3 regions of the Streptomyces sp. NPDC020490 genome follow, and region 2 is predicted to be linked to each of the others. Evidence: riboswitches for the same ligand, from Rfam matches in the RefSeq annotation. Region 2 holds a riboswitch; each other region holds the start of a gene.
What was found. Region 2 has a riboswitch for thiamine pyrophosphate ahead of ACH4ZX_RS16145 (thiamine ABC transporter substrate binding subunit). Riboswitches for the same ligand answer to the same signal wherever they lie in the genome.
Positions count from the first base shown of each region.

Region 1: it holds a riboswitch for thiamine pyrophosphate, as region 2 does, so the genes downstream of both, thiC (phosphomethylpyrimidine synthase ThiC) here and ACH4ZX_RS16145 (thiamine ABC transporter substrate binding subunit) in region 2, are expected to answer to the same signal.
Region 3: it holds a riboswitch for thiamine pyrophosphate, as region 2 does, so the genes downstream of both, thiO (glycine oxidase ThiO) here and ACH4ZX_RS16145 (thiamine ABC transporter substrate binding subunit) in region 2, are expected to answer to the same signal.

Region 1 is NZ_JBIRUY010000008.1:152,276-159,224, forward strand. It holds gene ACH4ZX_RS11520 (DUF5326 family protein) at 59-271, shown strand; gene ACH4ZX_RS11525 (IclR family transcriptional regulator) at 779-1,570, shown strand; gene ACH4ZX_RS11530 (SsgA family sporulation/cell division regulator) at 1,669-2,103, shown strand; gene ACH4ZX_RS11535 (YibE/F family protein) at 2,298-3,815, opposite strand; TPP riboswitch at 3,888-4,077, shown strand; gene thiC (phosphomethylpyrimidine synthase ThiC) at 4,070-5,866, shown strand; gene ACH4ZX_RS11545 (hypothetical protein) at 6,067-6,949, shown strand, end outside.
Region 2 is NZ_JBIRUY010000013.1:96,175-103,123, reverse strand. It holds gene ACH4ZX_RS16170 (YdcF family protein) at 1-208, shown strand, start outside; gene ACH4ZX_RS16165 (nuclease-related domain-containing protein) at 217-786, opposite strand; gene ACH4ZX_RS16160 (hypothetical protein) at 1,705-1,962, shown strand; gene ACH4ZX_RS16155 (hypothetical protein) at 2,756-2,941, opposite strand; gene rlmN (23S rRNA (adenine(2503)-C(2))-methyltransferase RlmN) at 3,149-4,255, shown strand; TPP riboswitch at 4,290-4,397, shown strand; gene ACH4ZX_RS16145 (thiamine ABC transporter substrate binding subunit) at 4,478-5,551, shown strand; gene ACH4ZX_RS16140 (ABC transporter permease) at 5,527-6,949, shown strand, end outside.
Region 3 is NZ_JBIRUY010000023.1:75,552-82,500, reverse strand. It holds gene pknB (Stk1 family PASTA domain-containing Ser/Thr kinase) at 14-1,981, opposite strand; gene ACH4ZX_RS23580 (thiazole synthase) at 2,104-2,898, opposite strand; gene thiS (sulfur carrier protein ThiS) at 2,902-3,102, opposite strand; gene thiO (glycine oxidase ThiO) at 3,099-4,253, opposite strand; TPP riboswitch at 4,251-4,362, opposite strand; gene ACH4ZX_RS23565 (hypothetical protein) at 4,416-4,769, shown strand; gene ACH4ZX_RS23560 (NAD(P)/FAD-dependent oxidoreductase) at 4,798-6,027, shown strand; gene ACH4ZX_RS23555 (Rv2175c family DNA-binding protein) at 6,226-6,591, shown strand; gene thiE (thiamine phosphate synthase) at 6,747-6,949, shown strand, end outside.

The DNA.
Region 1 (6,949 bases), on a different contig from region 2:
CAGGACATCGGATCGCCCCCTGCTCGAGGCAGTGGGCGGAGAGGCAAGGACAGGGGCGATGGGAGAGATCTTCGCGGGACTGCCGTGGTGGGTGAAGTGGGTAGCGGTGCCGGTCATCGCCCTGGTCGTGTTCGGTGGGCTGATAGCCAGCGTCGTGGGCTTCGTCATCGGGCTGTTGTTCAAGGTGCTGGTCTTCGTGGCGCTGGTGGGCGGACTGGTCTACGTGGTGCGCAAGTTCACGTCGAGTTCCTCGTCGCGCGGCGACTGGTGAGGGCATCGGGAGCCGGTGAGCGGTAACAGGAATCACCGGTTCCCTCGCGCGAGGGAAGTTTCCCCGGCAGGCGGTCCGCAAGCGGTGGCGGGCGGTTAGAGTCCGGAACTCGACGCGGGGCCACCCCGCGAACGGCGCACACCCCCTCCCCGTGTTCCCCCGCACGGGCTCCCCCTCGCGCTTCGGGAGTGACCCTTGGCCACGGCAGACACCGCACTCAATGACCCCCACGCATCACCGGCTGCGGACCGGCCGGCCGTGCCTTCCTCCGCGCACCGCGTCCGGCCCCCGGAACAGCCGGGCCCCGCCGGGCAGGATCGCTCGACGGCACATCCGCCGCCGCGAACGCCCTCGCAGCTGCCACGGACGCCGACGCAGCCTCGACGGCCCCCCTCACAGCCCCCACGGACACCGACGCAGCCCCCACGGACCACGTCTCGGCCCCCACGGACTCCCTCGCCCCCCTCACAGGCTCACCCACAGACCCCCTCACCGAACTCCTCCCCGGTGCCCGTCGCGCCGCACCCCGCGGCGTCCGACGCGCCGTCGCAGTCGGGCACCCTCATCGGGTCCGTCCAGCGCGCGCTGCGCCTGCTGGAACGCGTCGCCGAGCACGAGCAGGGAGCCCCCGCCAAGCAACTGGCCCGCGAGACCGGTCTGGCGCTGCCCACGGCCTACCACCTGCTGCGCACCCTGGTGCACGAGGGCTATCTGCGCCGTGACAGAGGCCTGTTCTTCCTCGGGGAGGCGGCCGAGCGGCTGGGCGGCAGCAGAGCCGAGCAGAAACGTCGCAGCACGGTCGCCGAGGCGCTGGCCCGCTGTCACGACGCCATCGGCGTCCCCGTGTACTACGCCGTCTACCAGGACGGTGAGATCGAGATCCTGGGCGTCTCGGACAGCCCGGAAAATCCGGCGGTGGAGGAGTGGGCCGACTTCCGCGAGACCGGGCACGCGCACGCGATCGGCCAGTGCCTGCTCGCCCAGTTGGACGAGGACGCCCGTCGCGACCACCTCGAGCGTTACCCCGTGCAGCCCATCACCCCGTACACGGTGCGCGACAACCAGACCCTGCTCCGCAGACTGGAACGCATCGGTCGCAGGCAGCCGGTGACGGAACGGCAGGAGTACGCCCTCGGCACGGTCTGCGCGGCTGTTCCGCTCACCGTGGGCACGACCGTCGCGACGATGGCCATCTCGATGCCGTGCGATCAGGCCGATCGGCTGGAGTCGGCCGCGCAGCAACTGCAGAGCGAAGTGGGCCGGTTGCTGAGGTCTCTGGGCCGGTCTATCAGTATCTGAAAACTCACTCCTTGTGATCTGGTGTACACGTTGAGCAAGATGCCTGCAGGGTCAGGGGATCATTCCCGGCCAGTCGGCGTCACAAGACGGGGTAGGCGATGCGCGAGTCCGTACAGGCAGAGGTCATGATGAGCTTTCTCGTGTCCGAGGAGCTCTCCTTCCGCATCCCGGTGGAGCTGCGTTACGAGACGTACGATCCCTACGCCGTGCGGCTGACCTTCCATCTGCCGGGTGATGCCCCGGTGACCTGGGCGTTCGGCCGGGAACTGATGATCGACGGGGTGGGGAGGCCCTGCGGTGACGGCGATGTGCGCATCTCGCCCGCCGACCCGGAGTCGCTGAGCGATGTCCTGATCCGGCTTCAGGTCGGCCGGGACCAGGCGCTGTTCCGCTCGTCGACGGCGCCGCTCATCGCCTTCCTCGACCGCACCGACAAACTGGTGCCGCTCGGCCAGGAAGGTTCGCTCGCCGACTTCGACGCCCACCTCGACGAGGCGCTGGACCGCATCCTGGCAGAACAGAGCGCGGGCTGAGGCGCTACGGCGGAGGCACGGCGCACCGAGTCGGCGGAACGCTCCGACATGGGCCAGGACACTGTGCAGGAACGCTTCTCCTGACCGAGTGTCGGGGAAGCGACAGTCGCCCGTCCCGCCGGCTCGTGGACCTCACAGCTCTCGGCGGCCACCGCCGGCCCGGGAGCCCCACGAGTCCGGCCCCGAGCCCGTTCTCAGCGCTTGCGGCGCCTGCCCCTCCCCGTGCCGGAGCGTGCCTGGGCCGGAGCCGCGCCGGCCGTCGCCCCCTCCGGTCCCCGACGGTCCGCGGAGACGACCAGGGCGGCGAGAGCCGTGGTGACCGGGACCGAGGCGACCAGCCCGATCGAGCCCACCAGTGTGCGCACGATCTCCTCCGTGACCAGCTCGCTGTTGGCGACGGTGCCCACGCTGCTCTGCGCGATGGAGAAGAGCAGCAGCAACGGCAGCGCGGCGCCCGCGTAGGCGAGGACGAGCGTGTTGACGACCGACGCGATGTGATCGCGGCCGATGCGGATGCCCGCGCGGTACAGCCCGCGCCAGCCCATCGAGGGGTTGGCCTCGTGCAGTTCCCACACGGCCGAGGTCTGCGTGACCGTCACGTCGTCGAGGACACCGAGGGAGCCGATGATGACGCCGGCCAGCAGCAGACCGCTCATGTCGATCGACGGATACAGGCCGTGGATCAGACCGGTGTTGTCGTCCGTGTTGCCGGTGAGCGCGGCCCATCCGATGAACACCGAGCCCAGGACGCCGATCAGCAGCAGCGAGAGCAGTGTGCCCAGGACCGCCACGGACGTACGGGCCGACAGGCCGTGACACATGTACAGGGCGATCAGCATGATGGCACTGGACCCGACCACCGCCACGACCAGCGGATTCGAGCCTTCCAGGATCGCCGGAAGGATGAAGAGGGTCAGCACCAGGAAGCTCACGGCCAGCGCGATCAGCGCCATGACGCCCCGCATCCGGCCCACCACCACGACGGCCAGCGCGAAGACGCCGGCCAGCAGGGCCATGGGGAACCTGCGGTCGACGTCGGTGACCGCGTACTGCAGTTCCCTGGGCGCCGAGGGCTCGTAGGCGACCACGACCTTCTGCCCCTGGTGCAGTTGCCGCGACTGGTCCGGCTGCACGATCTCGGTGAACGTCCGGCCCTTGTCCTTGCCGGTGTCGACGCGGATGGTGGCCTTGTGGCAGGTGCCGTCCGCTTGCTGCTGGGCCGAGGAGCCCTCGGCGGTCGACGTGTCGCCGGTCGGCGTGCTGCCCGGGGCGTTCACCGACTTGCAGCTCACGTTCATCACCTGGACGACCGTCGCCTGCTGGGTCTGCCGGTCGAAGCCGACGCCGGTGCGCTCGTGCGACGGTGCGCCGCCGGGCCACAGCACCGCGAGCCCGACCAGCACGGCCGCGGCGAAGGGAATCAGGACCGCGGCGATGACCTTGCGCAGGTGCCGGGAGACGGGCGCGGCGGGGCCGTGGCTGTGCGAGTGACCGTGTCCGCCTCCGACCCCTGACCCGTGGCCGTGCCCCTGCCCCTGCCCCTGCCCCTGATCGTGCCCATGCCCATGCCCGTGGCCATGATCGGGGCCGTCTCCACGGCCGTGATCGCCGTCGTGTCGGTGCGGCGGCCCGGGTGACGGCCCGGGTGACGGCGATGGCGGACCAGGTGGCGGATCGGGTGGCGGAAACGGGTACTGCGGTGTCGTGGTCACCGCCCGATCATCGCAAGGACGGCAGGGGGCCTCTGTTCACCGCGCCCGAGTTGACGCTAGCGTGGAGGTACCTTTTGTACACGCGGGAGCTCGGAGCACCGGGCTGAGAGGGCGCTGACCTCCGTCCCAGCGATGTTTCACGTGGAACGTCACCGGAGTCGAGTGATGTTGCACACGGAACGTCGACCGACGGAAACCGCTGCGTCGACCGCCGAACCTGTTACCGGGTAATGCCGGCGTAGGGAGTAGGTCTCATGACCAGCAAGGACGCACGCACGCCTGCCTCCGATCAGATCGACGGGGAGGCCGGGTCATCCATCGGCTGGCACAAGGCGTACGTCGAGGGCTCACGCCCCGATCTGCGGGTGCCGGTCCGTCAGGTGCATCTCACCAACGGGCAGTCGGTCACGCTGTACGACACATCGGGCCCGTACACCGATCCGCTCGTCGACACCGATGTCCGCAGGGGCCTGCCGCCGCTGCGGGAGAACTGGATCGTCGCCCGCGGCGACACGGAGGAGTACACGGGCCGCCCCGTACGCCCCGAGGACGACGGGATCAAGCACACCTCGCCGCGCGGCGGACTGCGCAATCTCGACGCCGTCTTCCCGGGGCGGCCGCGCCAGCCGCGCCGCGGCCGGGACGGCAGGGCGGTCACCCAGCTCGCGTACGCGCGCCGGGGTGAGATCACGCCGGAGATGGAGTACGTGGCGATCCGGGAGAACGTCTCCGCCGAGGTGGTCCGTGAGGAGATCGCCGCGGGGCGCGCGGTGCTGCCCGCGAACGTCAACCACCCGGAGATCGAGCCGATGATCATCGGCAAGCGGTTCCTGGTGAAGGTCAACGCCAACATCGGCAACTCCGCGGTCACCTCCTCCATCGAGGAGGAGGTCGAGAAGATGACCTGGGCGACCCGCTGGGGCGCCGACACGGTCATGGACCTCTCCACCGGCCGCAACATCCACACCACCCGCGAGTGGGTGCTGCGCAACTCCCCCGTCCCCATCGGCACCGTGCCGCTGTACCAGGCCCTGGAGAAGGTCGACGGCAAGGCCGAGGAACTGACCTGGGAGATCTACAAGGACACCGTCATCGAGCAGGCCGAGCAGGGCGTCGACTACATGACGGTCCACGCGGGTGTGCGCCTGCCGTACGTGCCGCTCACGGCGAACCGCAAGACCGGCATCGTCTCGCGCGGCGGCTCGATCATGGCCGCGTGGTGCCTCGCGCACCACAAGGAGAGCTTCCTGTACGAGAACTTCGAGGAACTCTGCGAGATCCTCGCCGCCTACGACGTCACGTACTCGCTGGGTGACGGCCTCCGGCCGGGTTCGATCGCGGACGCCAACGACGAGGCGCAGTTCGCGGAGTTGCGCACGCTCGGGGAACTCAACCGGATCGCGAAGCGCTTCCACGTCCAGACCATGATCGAGGGCCCGGGACACGTCCCGATGCACAAGATCAAGGAGAACATCGACCTCCAGCAGGAGATCTGCGACGAAGCCCCGTTCTACACGCTCGGCCCGCTGACGACGGACATCGCGCCGGCCTACGACCACATCACCTCCGGCATCGGCGCCGCGATGATCGCCTGGTGGGGCACGGCCATGCTCTGCTACGTCACCCCCAAGGAACACCTGGGCCTGCCCAACCGCGACGACGTCAAGACCGGCGTCATCACCTACAAGATCGCCGCCCACGCGGCCGACCTCGCCAAGGGGCACCCGGGTGCGCAGGAGTGGGACGACGCGCTGTCCGACGCCCGCTTCGAGTTCCGGTGGGAGGACCAGTTCAACCTCGCCCTCGACCCGGACACGGCACGGGAGTTCCACGACGAGACCCTGCCGGCGGAGCCCGCCAAGACCGCCCACTTCTGCTCGATGTGCGGGCCGAAGTTCTGCTCGATGAAGATCAGTCAGAGCATCGCGGAGCGGTTCGGCGGTGACGTGGCCGAGGGGGCGTCGCCCGAGGAGGTCGCCGAGGGGATGCTGCAGAAGTCGAAGGAGTTCGCGGCGAACGGGAACCGGGTGTACCTGCCGATCGCCGACTGACCCGCGGGCGCCCGCAGCCGCCGCGCGACCGTTCGTTGTGGTCGTCGTGATCGTTGTGGTCGTGCGGCCCGCGTGTGTGAGCGCGGGCCGCACCGAGCGCGGGCCGCACCGACGCCCCTGCGTGAGGCAGAGACCCCGCACCGGGTAACGGTAGGAACACGAAGCCGCTCGGCGTCGTCAAGATCCTTACTGTCTTCCGTGTGGATGGGATCGATGTAGCCAACGGAGTCGCGGGCGCCGTCATCGGCATGGTGTTCGCCGTGCTGTTCCAGCAGCCGTTGCAGGACGCCTGGTACCGCCTGCGCAGACGCTCGGCCGGCGCGATCCGCGCCCTGGCGCGTGGGAACGAGTCGGGACCCGCCTGGCGCGCGTTCTCACTCGGGCCCCTGCACACCTCAGCCCTGATCGTCGAGGGGGACGGAACGTCTCCGATACCGTCCGAGACGATCCACATCCACGTGCTCGACGGCGAGGTGGAGCTGCCGCCGGACATGGTCCCCTGGCGAGCGGAGATCGCGGAGCAGAGCGAGAGCCTGCGAGCGGAGGGACGCGCACCTCTGTGGAACGGACCCCGTTACGCGGTCGAATCGTTCGACCTGTCGCGTACCGCTCTGGACGAGACGCCCGAAGTCCACCTGCGGCTCAGGCCGACCGACTACTACACGTTCCTGGCCGCCCAGCAACTCGACCGCCGGCTGCCGGACGGCACGACACCCCGCTCCCGCTACCTGGACCCGGACCGGCCGCTCGAGGCGCCTGACTTCCTCCAGTGCAGCTTCGCCGTCAACATCGCCGTCGTCACCGCCGACGACATGCTGGTGGTGAGCCGGCGCAGCGACCGGGTGCGCATGGCGCCGGGCGTCTGGAACTCCTCCGTCAACGAGGGCCTCTCCCGCCACATCGACTCGTCGGGCAGGAACGCGCCGGACCTGCACTCCGTGGCCCGGCGGGGGATGCGGGAAGAGCTGTCCCTGGAGCCGCACGAGTACACGCTCGACCTCCTGGCGTTCGTGCTCGACGTCGACAAACGCCACTGGAGCGCTCACTTCCACGCCAGGCTGACGCAGCTCAGGAGCGCGGACC
Region 2 (6,949 bases):
GACGCTTGAGGAGTACGTCGATTCCATCCAGGATGCTCGTCTAGTGATTGACATGTTGGTCGGCGCGCTTCAGCGATTGCTGATCTATCCGGAGCAAGGGTTCATGATCAGTCAGCCGGTCCCCCTGGACGTACTGGCGGCATACGAGCGCCTGTGCCGTGAAGGCTTCACGGGCCGGCTGCTTGCCACGGGCAGGACCACTGGCTGAGAGCGTCATCAACCGGTCCAGGTCTGCGGGCGTCGAGCCACGTTGTAGATGCTCGCCACCTGATCACCAGAGAGCACGGGTGACAGCCCTGACAGAACGCGGTCGAGGTGTTCCACCTCCAGGACGAGCACCGGGGGATTCGCGCTCTTGACGACGAGCCTCGCCGCATCCACGACCGAGATCAGCGGACGCACGGGTACCTCAGCTCCGCAGCCACGAGACAGGGCACGGGACACCCGGCGCGCTTCGGACTGACTGGCTGCGATGTGGCGGGTAGTACCGCCGTTCACCGTTATGGCAGCGTCGCCGTACCAAACGGACTTCCCGCGGTGTCGCTTGGAGTTGACGGAGAACACTCCGGCGGGACCGATGGTGAGGTGGTCGATGTCCGTGCCGTTCGTCCACTGGATGGCATGGAGGGTGTACCAGCCGTGACGTCGGAGCCTGGCGAGTCGTCTGGCGGTGAGCTGTTCGCCCTTCAGACCGTCCGCCCAACTTCGGATTTCCGAGCCTGGCCAGCGCCGGTTGATCAGCCTCAGCACGGGGTTCGGCTGTAGCTCCCGGATCTTGCGACGCACCGCGTCACCCGGCCGATTCCGTGCCAAGTCGCCCGTCAACGGCTGCACTTGCTCCCCCTCGTGTATGCCCTGCATCCAAGACCACCACGGAGGCATGAGCAGCACCAGGGCCCGTCTCGGCCATGAGCTGTTACAGGTTTCTCTACCTCATCAAGCCCCGGCTGCGCTCCGCTCCGCCGGGCGCGCTTCCCGGCTCCGCCGCGGGCGCCGCTCCTGCCTCCGGCCCGCTCCGCCCGCGCTGCGCCGACGCGCGCCCACATGTGGACAGGGCCGGAGGCCATGAGCCGATCACCGCAGAGCCCGGCCCGCAGTCAAGGCGATGCCTCCGGCGGGGGATCGGCCGGCACCGGGATGGATGGGGCGCCGTCGCCGGCTGCGGTTCCGTTGTGGCGTGTGTGGGGAGCTCCCATCCCGTCCGCCGTCGACCCAGGCAGAGCCGAGCAGACGCGGCCCAGGGGCGTCAAGGTCGTTCGTACAGTGGCGCGCTCCACCTTGACGCCCCTGAACCACGCCCGCTCCACGGTGTGTGGGTCGACGGCGGACGGGATGGGAGCTGAGGTGAGTGGTGGATTGAGGGGGAGACTCTGCTATCTGGTATGTGATTCCGGTCACTGGATAAATGGGAAATCAATCCGCGAAACGACCTGGTGCAGGGTATTAGACTAGGGGCACAAACGGGTCAGTGTCAGTGGCGTATGGTATGGGAGCCCTGTTTTCGCAGATCAGGGGCTAAGTGCGTCGAAGCAGCGGCTGACGACGAGTTGTTACGAGTACTACCCCGTATGCCGCAAGGTTGCATTGCCTTGTGGAGCCTGGGGTGTCGGCGTCGTGTCATACCGTTGGAGGACCAACAACCAAAGGGCGCGCCCACCTTTGGGAAGAGGCTCCGGGCGCGCCCTTCTGCAACCAAGGAGAGCGATGCCCATCCTGGGTCTCGGTGGACTGTCGATGCTTGACACCCACCTGCTTGCAACTCTCGCACGAGGGACTGACAGTCGCAAGAAAATCATGATCCTCCTGGCTACAGTCATGGCTTGCGTGATCAATGGCGACACGATGACTGGCGTGCTGCGTCAGGCGACTTGGCTGGTGGTTGCGGTGATCGTGCTGATCGTCGTGCAGGCGATCGCTATGCGCCTCCCGCAGTCGCGTGTCAAGCCCATCGTTACGTCCTGACATCAACGGCTGACACCAACAGTCACGTACGAGGCCGGATCAGGGCGGATCATGGCGACCTGCAACAAGCCTCTAAGTTGCCGTGTGCCGAGCCCATCGGGGCGCCTTGATCGACCTGATAAAGATGAGGCCCGACCATAAACGTTCTCGGTTGGGCCTCATCCCCGTTCCCCTGCACGACGGAAGACAGGTCTGGGCGTCGAACGCTGCGTTAGGCCGTAAGATCGCCTTGGAGCTGTGCTCAGCTCGGCACTGCCGAGTCTCGCACTGTCCCTCTCCGCGGCCGTCATCTGCAAGGTCCTGGCATCGAAGTTGAACAACGACGACCAGACCATGGAGACGAACGACGAGGAGAACCGTATGGCTGATGAACCTAAGTCGAGCAGGATGAAGCAGTGGGCGAGCGCCCTTTGTGACGTACTGGGAGACCTTGCAGTCGGCTTCGCGGGCGGGGCAGTGTCGAGTTGAGCACAGCTCCTCTGCTGTACAGCAGAGGAGTACAGCAACCGCAGGAACCGACCTCACCCGATAGCGTCCCTGAGGGCCGTAGGGCGGCCGGTACGACCGTTCGCGACCGATCCACATAGAGCTACGGATCAGAAGTTGACCGTGCCCCATCCGTGCCCGATCGGGCGGGGCATCACGGGGAACCACGGTGACGAGCGGGAACCCCGCAGCGCGACGGCCCCCGACCGATTCACCTGGTCAGGGGCCGTTCGTTCACGCGGTGGGTGTGGGATTTGAACCCACGGTGGCTTGCGCCACGACGGTTTTCAAGATTGTGTCCGTGATGTCACGAGTAGAAGTTCGCCCAGTACTCCTCGTGACTCTCGGCGAAGTCGGCTGGCCGTTCTCGTCGCAGCACCTCGTAGCGTGCGACGTAGGCGTCGAGGGCTTCATGCAAAGAGCAGCCGAGGTGATCACGTAGCGTCTTCAGCCCGAGGATGATCCGCCCGGCCACGATCTCGTCGTCGGCCACGCCTGCATCTGTCTCGCTATTTCCGGGCCCCATACGGTGATCACACCCCACGTCCACAGCCAGGTCAACGCGTTATCCCGCGCTGTCTCCGGGCCGTCCCTGGGCCGTCCGAGGGGGACCAGCGGCGACAGACGACGACCGCCGGCGACAGGTGTCCGGACCAGCAGCCGCAGGTCACCCAACTCGATCTGCGACACTGGTAGCACCATGCCCAAGCCCGGAGAACTCACTTTCGTCGCCCCCCGCGGAGCCAAGAAGCCGCCGCGGCATCTTGCCGATCTCACGCCTGCCGAGCGCAAGGAGGCGGTGGCCGAGATCGGGGAGAAGCCGTTTCGCGCCAAGCAGCTCTCGCAGCACTACTTCGCGCGGTACGCGCACGATCCGGCCGAGTGGACCGACATCCCCGCGGGGTCGCGGGACAGGCTGCGGGAGGCGCTGCTTCCCGAGCTGATGACCGTGGTCCGGCATCTGTCGACCGACCAGGGCACCACCCGCAAGACGCTGTGGCGGCTGTTCGACGGCACGCTCGTGGAGTCGGTGCTGATGCGCTACCCGGACCGGGTGACCATGTGCATCAGCTCGCAGGCGGGGTGCGGGATGAACTGCCCGTTCTGCGCGACCGGGCAGGCGGGGCTGGACCGGAACCTGTCGACCGCAGAGATCGTGCACCAGATCGTCGACGGGATGCGGGCGCTCAGGGACGGGGAGGTCCCCGGCGGGCCCGCGCGGCTGTCCAACATCGTCTTCATGGGCATGGGCGAGCCGCTCGCCAACTACAAGCGGGTCGTCCGGGCGGTCCGGGCGCTCACCGACCCCGCGCCGGACGGGCTCGGCCTGTCGCAGCGCGGGATCACCGTCTCCACGGTCGGTCTGGTGCCCGCCATCCACCGGTTCGCCGACGAGGGCTTCAAGTGCCGGCTCGCGATCTCGCTGCACGCCCCCGACGACGAACTGCGCGACACCCTCGTCCCCGTCAACACGCGGTGGAAGGTGCGCGAGGTCCTCGACGCCGGATTCGAGTACGCGGAGAAGTCGGGGCGCCGGCTGTCCATCGAGTACGCGCTGATCCGCGACATCAACGACCAGGCCTGGCGCGGCGACCGGCTCGGGCGGCTGCTCAAGGGCAGGCCGGTGCACGTCAACCTGATCCCGCTCAATCCGACGCCGGGCTCGAAGTGGACCGCTTCCCGGCCCGCGGACGAGAAGGCGTTCGTCGAGGCCATCGCGGCGCACGGGGTGCCGGTGACCATCCGGGACACCCGCGGGCAGGAGATCGACGGGGCGTGCGGCCAGCTGGCCGCCACCGAACGGTAGTCTGACCCCCGTAAGGACTCGTAAGAACATCTTCATATTCCGACAGGGGAGCGCCACAGCGCTGAGAGTGCGGCAACCGGGCCGCAGACCCTCTGAACCTCGCCCAGGTCATTCTGGGTAGGAAGTTCGGTCACCACTCAAGCTGTTGCGCCCTGCCCGGGCACCCCTCGCGGGTCCCGGGCAGGGCCGCGTCTCTTCCTGGTCAACCCCAGGAGGAATCCAGTGCACCACAAGACCCTCGTGGCCGTCGCCGCCGGACTCGGTCTCGTCGCGTTGTCGGCGTGCGGATCGTCCGGCGGCTCCGGCGCGACGGACTCCAGGACCGTCACCCTCGTCAGCCACGACTCGTGGGCCGTCTCCAAGAGCGTGCTGAAGGACTTCGAGAAGTCCTCCGGCTACAAGGTCAGGGTCCTCAAGGACGGCGACGCCGGCCAGGCCGTCAACAAGGCCATCCTGACCAAGGACAACCCGCAGGGCGACGTCTTCTTCGGCGTGGACAACACCCTGCTCTCCCGGGCCCTCGACAACGGGCTGTTCCGGCCGTACGAGGCGAAGGGCGCCGGTCAGGTCCTGCCCGAGCACCGGGTCGACCAGGCGAAGCACCGGGTCACGCCCGTCGACTACGGCGACATCTGCGTCAACTACGACAAGGCGTACTTCAGCAAGCACAAGCTGGCCCCGCCCGCGTCGTTCGACGACCTCGCCAGGCCCGCGTACAAGAACCTCCTGGTCACCGAGAACGCCGCCACCTCCTCGCCCGGCCTCGGCTTCCTGCTCGGCACCGCCGCGAAGTACGGCGACGGGGGCTGGCACGGCTACTGGAAGAAGCTCAAGGCCAACGGCGTGAAGGTCGTCGACGGCTGGGAGCAGGCCTACAACGAGGAGTTCTCCGGTTCCGCCGGCGGCCGGAAGGCGGGCGGCGACCGTCCGCTCGTCGTGTCATACGCCTCCTCGCCGCCCGCCGAGGTCGTCTTCGCCGACCCGAAGCCGGCGACCGCGCCGACCGGGGTGTCGTACGGGACCTGCTTCCGGCAGACCGAGTACGCGGGGCTGCTGAGCAATGCGAGGAACGCCGCGGGCGGCAAGGCCCTCATCGACTTCCTGCTCACCGAGAAGTTCCAGCAGGACATGCCGCTGAACATGTTCGTCTACCCGGTGCGCGAGGGCGCGCAGGTGCCGCCGGAGTTCGCCGAGTACGGCAAGCCGGCCGCGGACCCGCGGACCCTGGCCCCCGGCAAGATCGCCGCCGACCGCGACCAGTGGGTCAAGTCGTGGACGTCGCTCGTACTGAAGTAGCGGTCCGCCCCGAGGCAGCGGTCCGCCGCACCCGTGCGGGGAACGCGGCCAGGCTCGCGCTGATGGCCGGGCCGGCCGCGTTCTTCGCGCTGTTCTTCGCCTACCCCGTCGCCGCGATCGTCGCCCGCGGGCTGAAGTCGGACGGGGTGTGGCACCTCGGCCGGATCGTGGACGTGCTCGGGCAGGACGGCATCCGGCACGTGCTGTGGTTCACCACCTGGCAGGCGTGCGCCTCCACCGCGCTGACGCTGGCGGTCGCGCTCCCCGGCGCCTACGTCTTCGCCCGGCTCGACTTCCCCGGCAAGCAGGTGCTGCGGGCCGTGGTGACGGTGCCGTTCGTGCTGCCGACGGTCGTCGTCGGCACGGCGTTCCTCGCGCTCGTCGGACGCGGCGGACTGCTCGACGCGTGGTGGGGTGTGCGGCTGGACACCACCGTGTGGGCCATCCTGCTCGCGCACGTCTTCTTCAACTACGCGGTCGTCGTCCGCACGGTGGGCGGGCTGTGGGCCCAGCTCGACCCCCGGCAGGAGGAGGCGGCGCGGGTGCTCGGCGCCTCCCCGTTCGCGGCCTGGCGGCGGGTCACCCTGCCGGCGCTGGCGCCTGCGGTGGCCGCCGCCACGCTGATGGTGTTCCTGTTCACCTTCACCTCCTTCGGCGTGGTGCAGATCCTGGGCGGCCCGGCCTTCTCCACCCTCGAAGTGGAGATCTACCGGCAGACGTCCGAGATCTTCGACCTGCCGACGGCCGCCGTCCTCACCATCGTCCAGTTCGCGGCGGTGGGCGCGATCCTCGCCGTGCACGCCTGGACCGTACGGCGGCGGGAGACCGCGCTGCGGCTGGTGGACGCCTCGGTGACCGCGCGGCGGCCGCGCGGCGCCGGGCAGTGGGCGCTGCTGGCCGGGGTCCTCACCACGATCGCGGTCCTGCTCGTGCTGCCGCCGGCCGTCCTGGTGCAGCGGTCCCTCACCGCGCCCGGCTTCGGCTACTACCGGGCGCTGACCGGTCAGGCCGGCAACGTCTTCCTCGTCCCGCCCATCGACGCGGTCGGCAACTCCCTCGAGTACGCCCTCGCCGCCACCGCCATCGCCGTGCTGATCGGCGGCCTGGCCGCCGCCGCGCTCGCCCGCCGGGACGCGGGCCGGCTGGTCCGCGGCTTCGACGCGCTGCTGATGCTGCCGCTCGGGGTGTCCGCGGTGACCGTCGGGTTCGGGTTCCTGATCGCGCTCGACGAGCCGCCGCTGGACCTGCGCGGCTCGTGGATCCTGGTGCCGCTCGCGCAGGCGCTGGTCGGCGTCCCCTTCGTGGTGCGGACCATGCTGCCGGTGCTGCGGGCCGTGGACGCGCGGCTGCGGGAGGCGGCGGCCGTGCTCGGGGCGTCGCCGTGGCGGGTGTGGCGGG
Region 3 (6,949 bases), on a different contig from region 2:
CGGTCCCGCGCCGTCACCGGATCTCGATGGTGATCGTCGACCCCTTGGGCGCCTTCTCGCCGCCCGCCACGGACTGGCCCTTGACCGTGTCGCCGAACAGGCCCAGCAGACCGCGGTCCTCCTCGACCTTGAAGCCGGCCGCCTCGAGCGCCTTCGTCGCGTCGTCGACGCTGTCGCCGACCACGTCCGGGACCGGCACCATCTCCGGGCCCTTGGACACCGTGAGCGTCACCGTGTCGCCCTCGGCGACCTGCTTGCCGCTCGCCGGTGTCTGCGCGGCGACCTTGCCCTTGTCGTACTCGGAGTTGACCTGTACGGCCGCGACCTTCACCTTCAGGCCCGCGGCCGCCAGGTCCGCCTTCGCCTTCGCCAGGTCCTCGCCGGTGACGTCCGGGACGTCGACCGGGCTGCCCTTGCTGACGGTCAGCGCGATCGCCGAACCCGCGTGCCGGCTGGTGCCCGCCCCCGGGTCCGTGGAGATCACGAAGCCCTTGGGCAGGCTGTCGCTGAACGCGCTGGTGACCATGCCCGGCTCCAGCCCCTCGGCCTTCAGCCGGGCCTTCGCCCTGTCGAGCCGGTCGCCCTGCAGGTCGGGCACCCGCACCAGTTCAGGGCCGTCGGAGATGGTGAGCGACACCGAGGCGTTGTCCCGGACCCGGGCGCCGGGCGCCGGGTCCGAACTGATCACCGTGCCCCGCTTCACGGTGTCGCTGTAGGCGTGTCTGACCTTCCCGAGGTCGAGGCCGGCCTGCTGCAACTGCTGGGTGGCCTGCGTCTGGGTCTTCGCCAGCACCGCCGGGACCCTGGTGAACTGGCCGGAGTTGATGTACCAGACGCCCGCGGTGACGCCGAGCACCAGCAGCACGGCCGCGACGACCATGAGCGGGCCGCGCGCCAGGAGCCCCGGGCGGCGCCGCGGCGGCAGGGGCGGCGACTGCAGCCGGCTGGTGTGCTGCACGGGCCCGGCGGGATCCGCGCCGTTCCCGCCGGCCGGGAGCGGCCACGGCGGGGGCGGTCCCCCGGCGAGGCCGGGCGCGGGGGAGGTCAGCGGGCGCGGGATGACGCTCGTACGGTCGTCGGAGATGTCGCGGTCCTCCGGGCTGAGGGCCCCCGGCGGGACGGCGTCCAGCTGGTCCGCGCTCAGCGCGCCGCGCGCCTGACGGGCCAGCGCGAGCAGCGCCACCGCGTCGTGCGGCCGGGCGTCGGGGGTGCGGGCGGCGGCCGACGCGACCAGCTGGTCCAGCGCGTACGGCAGCCCCGGCACGGCGGCTGACGGCGGCGGGACGTCCTCGTGGATGTGCTTGTACAGCACGGTGGCGGTGGAGTCGCCGGCGTGCGGACGGTCACCGGTCAGCATCTCGTACAGGACGACACCGCACGCGTACACGTCGACCCGGGTGTCGGCGGTGCCGTGCTCGATCTGCTCCGGCGCGAGATAGGAGGCGGTGCCGAGCACGGTGCCGTTCGTGCTGGTGATCGTGTCCACGGCGCGCACCAGGCCGAAGTCGGCGACCTTGACCCGGCCGTCGTCCGCGATCAGCACGTTCTCCGGCTTCATGTCCCGGTGCACGAACCCGGCGCGGTGCGCGGCGCCGAGCGCGGCCAGCACCGGCTCCAGGATGTCCAGCGCGGCGCGCGGCTGCAGCGCCCCGCGCTCGCGCAGTACGTCACGCAGGGTGCAGCCGGGCACGTACTCCATGGCGAGGTAGACGTACGACCCGTCGGCGCCCTGGTCGAAGACCTGCACGACGTTCGGGTGCGCGAGCCGTGCGACCGACTTCGCCTCCCGGATGAACCGCTCGACGAAGGAGCCGTCGGCCGCGAGCGTCGGGTGCATCACCTTGAGCGCGAGCACGCGGTCGAGGCGGGTGTCCAGGGCCCGGTAGACCGTGGCCATCCCGCCGACCGCGATCCGCGCGTCCACGCGGTAGCGCCCGTCGAGCACCTGCCCGACCAATGGGTCCTGAAGGGTCGTATCCACGCAGGTGAGTGTACGAGCCGCAACCGACACGGCCGCCAATTCGCCCGATCCGGGGACGGAATGCAGCAGACCTGTGACTGTTGTGCGACGAGAGCGCCGGGGGTGCTGAGCGTGCGGGGTGTTCAGAACGCGGGGCGCTCGGGATCCAGGCGGGCGCGTCCCCCGGTGGGTGAGGACGCCTCGGCGAAGTGGCGTCGCGGGATGCGTCCCGCCCGGTACGCCAGGCGTCCCGCCTCCACCGCGTGCCGCATCGCCTCCGCCATCAGCCGCGGCTGGTGCGCCCGGGTCACCGCCGAGGCGAGCATCACGCCCGCGCACCCCAGCTCCATCGCCAGCGCCGCGTCGGAGGCGGTGCCGGCGCCCGCGTCCAGGATCACCGGCACGCCCGCGTGCTCGGTGATCAGCTGGAAGTTGTGCGGGTTGCGGATGCCGAGCCCGGAGCCGATCGGCGAGCCCAGCGGCATGATCGCCGCGCAGCCGGCGTCCTCCAGCTTCCGGGCGAGGACCGGGTCGTCGTTGGTGTACGGCAGCACCGTGAACCCGTCGTCGACCAGCGTCTCGGCCGCCTCCAGCAGCTCGATCGGGTCGGGCAGCAGGGTGCGCTCGTCGGCGATGACCTCCAGCTTGACCAGGTCGGTGCCGAGCGCCTCGCGCGCGAGGCGGGCGGTGAGGACGGCCTCCCGGGCGGTGAAGCAGCCCGCCGTGTTGGGCAGCACCCGGATGCCCAGCCGGGTGAGCACGGACAGCACCGAGCCATGCACCGAGGGGTCCACGCGCCGCATGGCGACCGTCGTCAGCTCCGTGCCGGACGCCACCAGGGCGCTCTCCAGCACCTCCAGGCTGGGGGCACCGCCGGTGCCCATGATCAGGCGGGACGTGAACGACGTGCCGCCGAGGACGAAGGGGTCGTCGGCCATGGGTCAGCCTCCTTGGACGGCGGTGAGGACCTCGACCCGGTCCCCCTCGGCGAGGGGGGTCGACGGCCACTGCGCGCGCGGGACGACGGTTTCGTTGAGGGCGGCGGCCACCCCGGAGGACGCCGGGGTGAGCGCCCTGACCACGGTGTCGAGAGCGGTTCCGGGAGCGACCTCGCGGGGCTCGCCGTTGACGGAGATGTTCATGCGGGCTGCTCCGTGCGGGCGAACCGCCGCGGGGTGAAGGGGCGTGCCTCCTCGGGGAGTTCGCCGGTGGTCAGGACGTGTGCCATGGCGTCGCCGGTGACCGGTGCGAGCAGCACGCCGTTGCGGTGGTGCCCGGTGGCCAGCAGCAGCCCGGACAGCCCGCTCGGGCCGAGCAGCGGCGCGTTGTCGGGGGAGCCGGGGCGCAGCCCGGCCCGGGTCTCGGTCAGCGGCAGCTCGGTGATGCCGGGGACCAGTTCGTGGGCGTCGCGCAGCAGCTCGTACACCCCGCCCGCGGTGACCGTGGTGTCCCAGCCCAGTTCCTCGCTGGTCGCGCCGACCACCAGCTCGCCGTTCTCGCGCGGCACCAGGTAGACGTGGCTGCCGCGCACCATGGCCCGGACGGTGCGGCTGAGGAAGGGCGCGTACCGCTGCGGCACGCTCAGCCGCAGCACCTGCCCCTTGACCGGCCGCACCGGCGGCAGCACGTCGGCCGGGACGCCCGCGAGCCGTCCGCTGAGGCTGCCGGCGGCCAGCACCACCCGGTCCGCGGCCAGCGCGGTGCCGTCCGCCGCGGTGACGCCGACGGCCCGGTCCCCGGCGCGGTCGAGCCGCTCGGCCCACACCCGGTGGAAGACCACGCCGGCCCGCTCGCAGGCGGCCACCAGCGCGCGGGTCAGCCGCCGCGGGTCGATCTGGTGGTCGCCGTCGACCCGGAGGCCGCCGCGTACGGCCGGTGCGAGCATCGGCTCCAGACGCCGGCACTCGCGCCCCGACAGCCATTCCGACCCCAGGCCGGACTGCTGCTGCAGGGTGTGCAGTTCGCGCAGGTGGGCGCGGTCGTCGGCGTCCAGCGCGACGGCGAGCGTGCCGCACCGGCGGTAGCCGAGGTCGTGGCCGGTGAGGTCGGCGAGCTCGGCCGCGAAGTCCGGGTAGCGGCGGGCCGAGGCGAGGTTGAGGCCGAGCAGGGTCTGCTCGCCGTGGTGCAGTTCGGTGACCGCGGCCAGCATGCCGGCCGCCACCTGGGCGGCGCCGCCGCCCGGTTCCGGGTCCACCACGGCGGTGGCGAAGCCGCGCTGCGCGGCGCGCCAGGCCGTGACCAGGCCGATGATCCCGCCCCCGACGACGAGGACGTCTGACGTACGTGACGGCATGGGCGTCCAGCCCCTCCCTTCGCCGGCATGACCCGGATCAGGTTCGTACGGTCGGAGGCCGCCAGCCTCCCTCTCAGCCCGGTGCGTCCGGGCTCCCGCGAGTGCTTGTACGGTGGCCACCCTAGCCCGCGCCCCGTCGCCGTCGTAAGGGAGCCTTCCCCCATGCCGCGCTCACTGGACGGCCTCGTCCTCGCCCCGGTCGCCGACCAGGCCCCCGGCCAGGTGGGCATGCGGACCCGCTTCACCTACCACGAGGCCGACGGCGCGATCTGGGCCGAGTACGCGGGCGGCGACGTCGTACACGGCCGTCTGGTGGGTACCCGGGAAGGTGACCGGCTCGACTTCCGCTACGTGCAGCTGAGGAACGACGGCACGACGTCCTCCGGGCACTGCGTGTCGACGGTCGTGGAGCTGCCGGACGGCCGGGTGCGCCTGGAGGAGACGTGGGAGTGGGAGTCCCGGCCGGGCGGCGGCACCAGTGTTGTGGAGCAGGTCACTGACGGGATCCGCGACTGACATGACGTCAGGTGTCTATGGTGATCAGGTGAGCGAGCAGACGCAGGAACGGCAGACGCCCCCGCACCGGCGAGTCGTCGTGGCCGGCGCGGGCATGGCCGGTGTGCAGACCGCGGTCGCCCTGCGCGAACAGGGCTTCGCCGGGCCGGTGACCCTCATCGGCGCCGAGCCCCACCAGCCGTACGACCGGCCGCCGTTGTCCAAGGCCGTCCTGCTCGGCAAGGCCGAGGGGTCCGCCTTCGACATCGACTTCGAGGCGCTCGGCATCGAACTGCGGCTCGGCCGCGAGGTGCTGGGCGTCCGGGTCGCCGACCACGAACTCGACACCGCCGAGGGGTCCGTGCCGTACGACGCCCTGGTCCTCGCGACCGGCGCCGAGCCGGTGCTGCTGCCGCAGACCCAGGGGGTGCCCGGCGTCCATCTGCTGCGCACCCTGGACGACGCCGAGCGGCTGCGGCCGGTGCTCGCCCGGCAGCACGACGTGGTGGTCGTCGGCGCGGGCTGGATCGGCGCGGAGTTCGCCACGGCGGCGCGCGAGGCGGGCTGCGCGGTGACCGTCGTGGAGGCGGCCGACCGGCCGCTCGCGGGCGCGCTGCCCGCCGAGGTGGCCGCCCCGATGGCCTCCTGGTACGCCGACGCGGGCGCCGTGCTGCGCACCCACGCGCGCGTGGCGCGTGTCGAGCCGGGCGAGGTCGTCCTCGACGACGGCACCCGGCTGCCCGCGGGCGCCGTCGTGGTCGGCATCGGCGCGCGCCCGGCCACCGGCTGGCTGGCCGGTTCCGGCATCGTGCCCGGGGCGCACGGCGAGGTCGTCGCCGACGACGGCCTGCGCACCTCGGCGCCGGACGTCTACGCGGTCGGCGACTGCGCGTCGTTCCCGTCCCGCAGGTACGGGGAGCGCCTGCTGGTGCACCACTGGGACAACGCCCTGCAGGGCCCGCGCACGGTGGCCGCGAACATCATCGGCGAGGAGCCCGCCGTCTACGACCCGGTGCCGTACTTCTGGTCCGAGCAGTTCGGCCGGTTCGTGCAGTACGCCGGGTACCACGCGGGCGCCGACACGACCCTGTGGCGCGGCGACCCGTCGGGCCCGAGCTGGTCCGTCTGCTGGCTGCGCGACGGCCGCCTGGTGGCGCTGCTGGCGGTGGGCCGGCCCAGGGACCTGGCGCAGGGCAGGCGCCTGATCGAGGCGGGCACGCCGATGGACCCGGACCTGCTGGCGGACGCGAGCAAGCCGCTGAAGGCCGCCACCGCGTAGCCGGGACGCGAGCGGACCGTGGCCGGGACGCGGCCGGACCGTGGCCGGGACGCAGCCGGACCGTGCCAGGACGCAGCCGGACCGTGCCAGGACGCAGCCGGACCGTGGCCGGGACCACCTGGTCGGACGGGAGCCGGGACCACCTGGTCGGACGGGCCTGGCTTCCGACTGTCGGTGCGGGATGGCAGGCTTGTTTCCGTGACCGAGATTGACGCAAAGATCGATGCTCTCGTCCCCGCCTGGCTCACCCTCCCCGACATCGCCGAAATGCTCGGCGTCGAGGTGACACGTGTGCGGCAGCTGGTCAAGGACGGCCAGCTCATCGCCGTACGCCGTGGTGAGAACCGCGCGCTGCACGTCCCCGCCGCCTTCATCGACGGGGACAAGGTCGTCAAGGGCCTGACCGGCACCCTGACGCTCCTGCGGGACGACGGCTTCACGGACGAAGAGATGATCGAGTGGCTCTTCACCCCCGACCCGACCCTGCCCGGCACCCCCGCGCAGGCTCTGAGCGAGAATCGCGGCACGGAGGTGAAGCGCCGCGCCCAGGCGCTCGCCGTCTGACCAGGTAAGGCCGAACAGCAGGCCCGACAGCGGGCCGTGAACCGTCCGGCGTACGGGCCGGGACGCGCCGGGCCCCGGCGCGGCCCGGCGCGGCCGGACCCGGCCCGCCGGGCCCGTCCCGGCCCGCACGCCGCCGACAACGGGGGGACACCACCATGCCCGGCACCGCCGCCACCGACGACGCCCGCGCGCACCTCGCCGACGCCCGCGTCTACCTCTGCACGGACGCCCGCAGGCGCCAGGGCGACCTGCCCGAGTTCCTGGACGCGGTCCTGGCCGGCGGCGTCGACATCGTCCAGCTCCGGGACAAGGGCATGGAGGCGGCGGAGGAGCTGCGGTGGCTGGAGCTGTTCGCCGA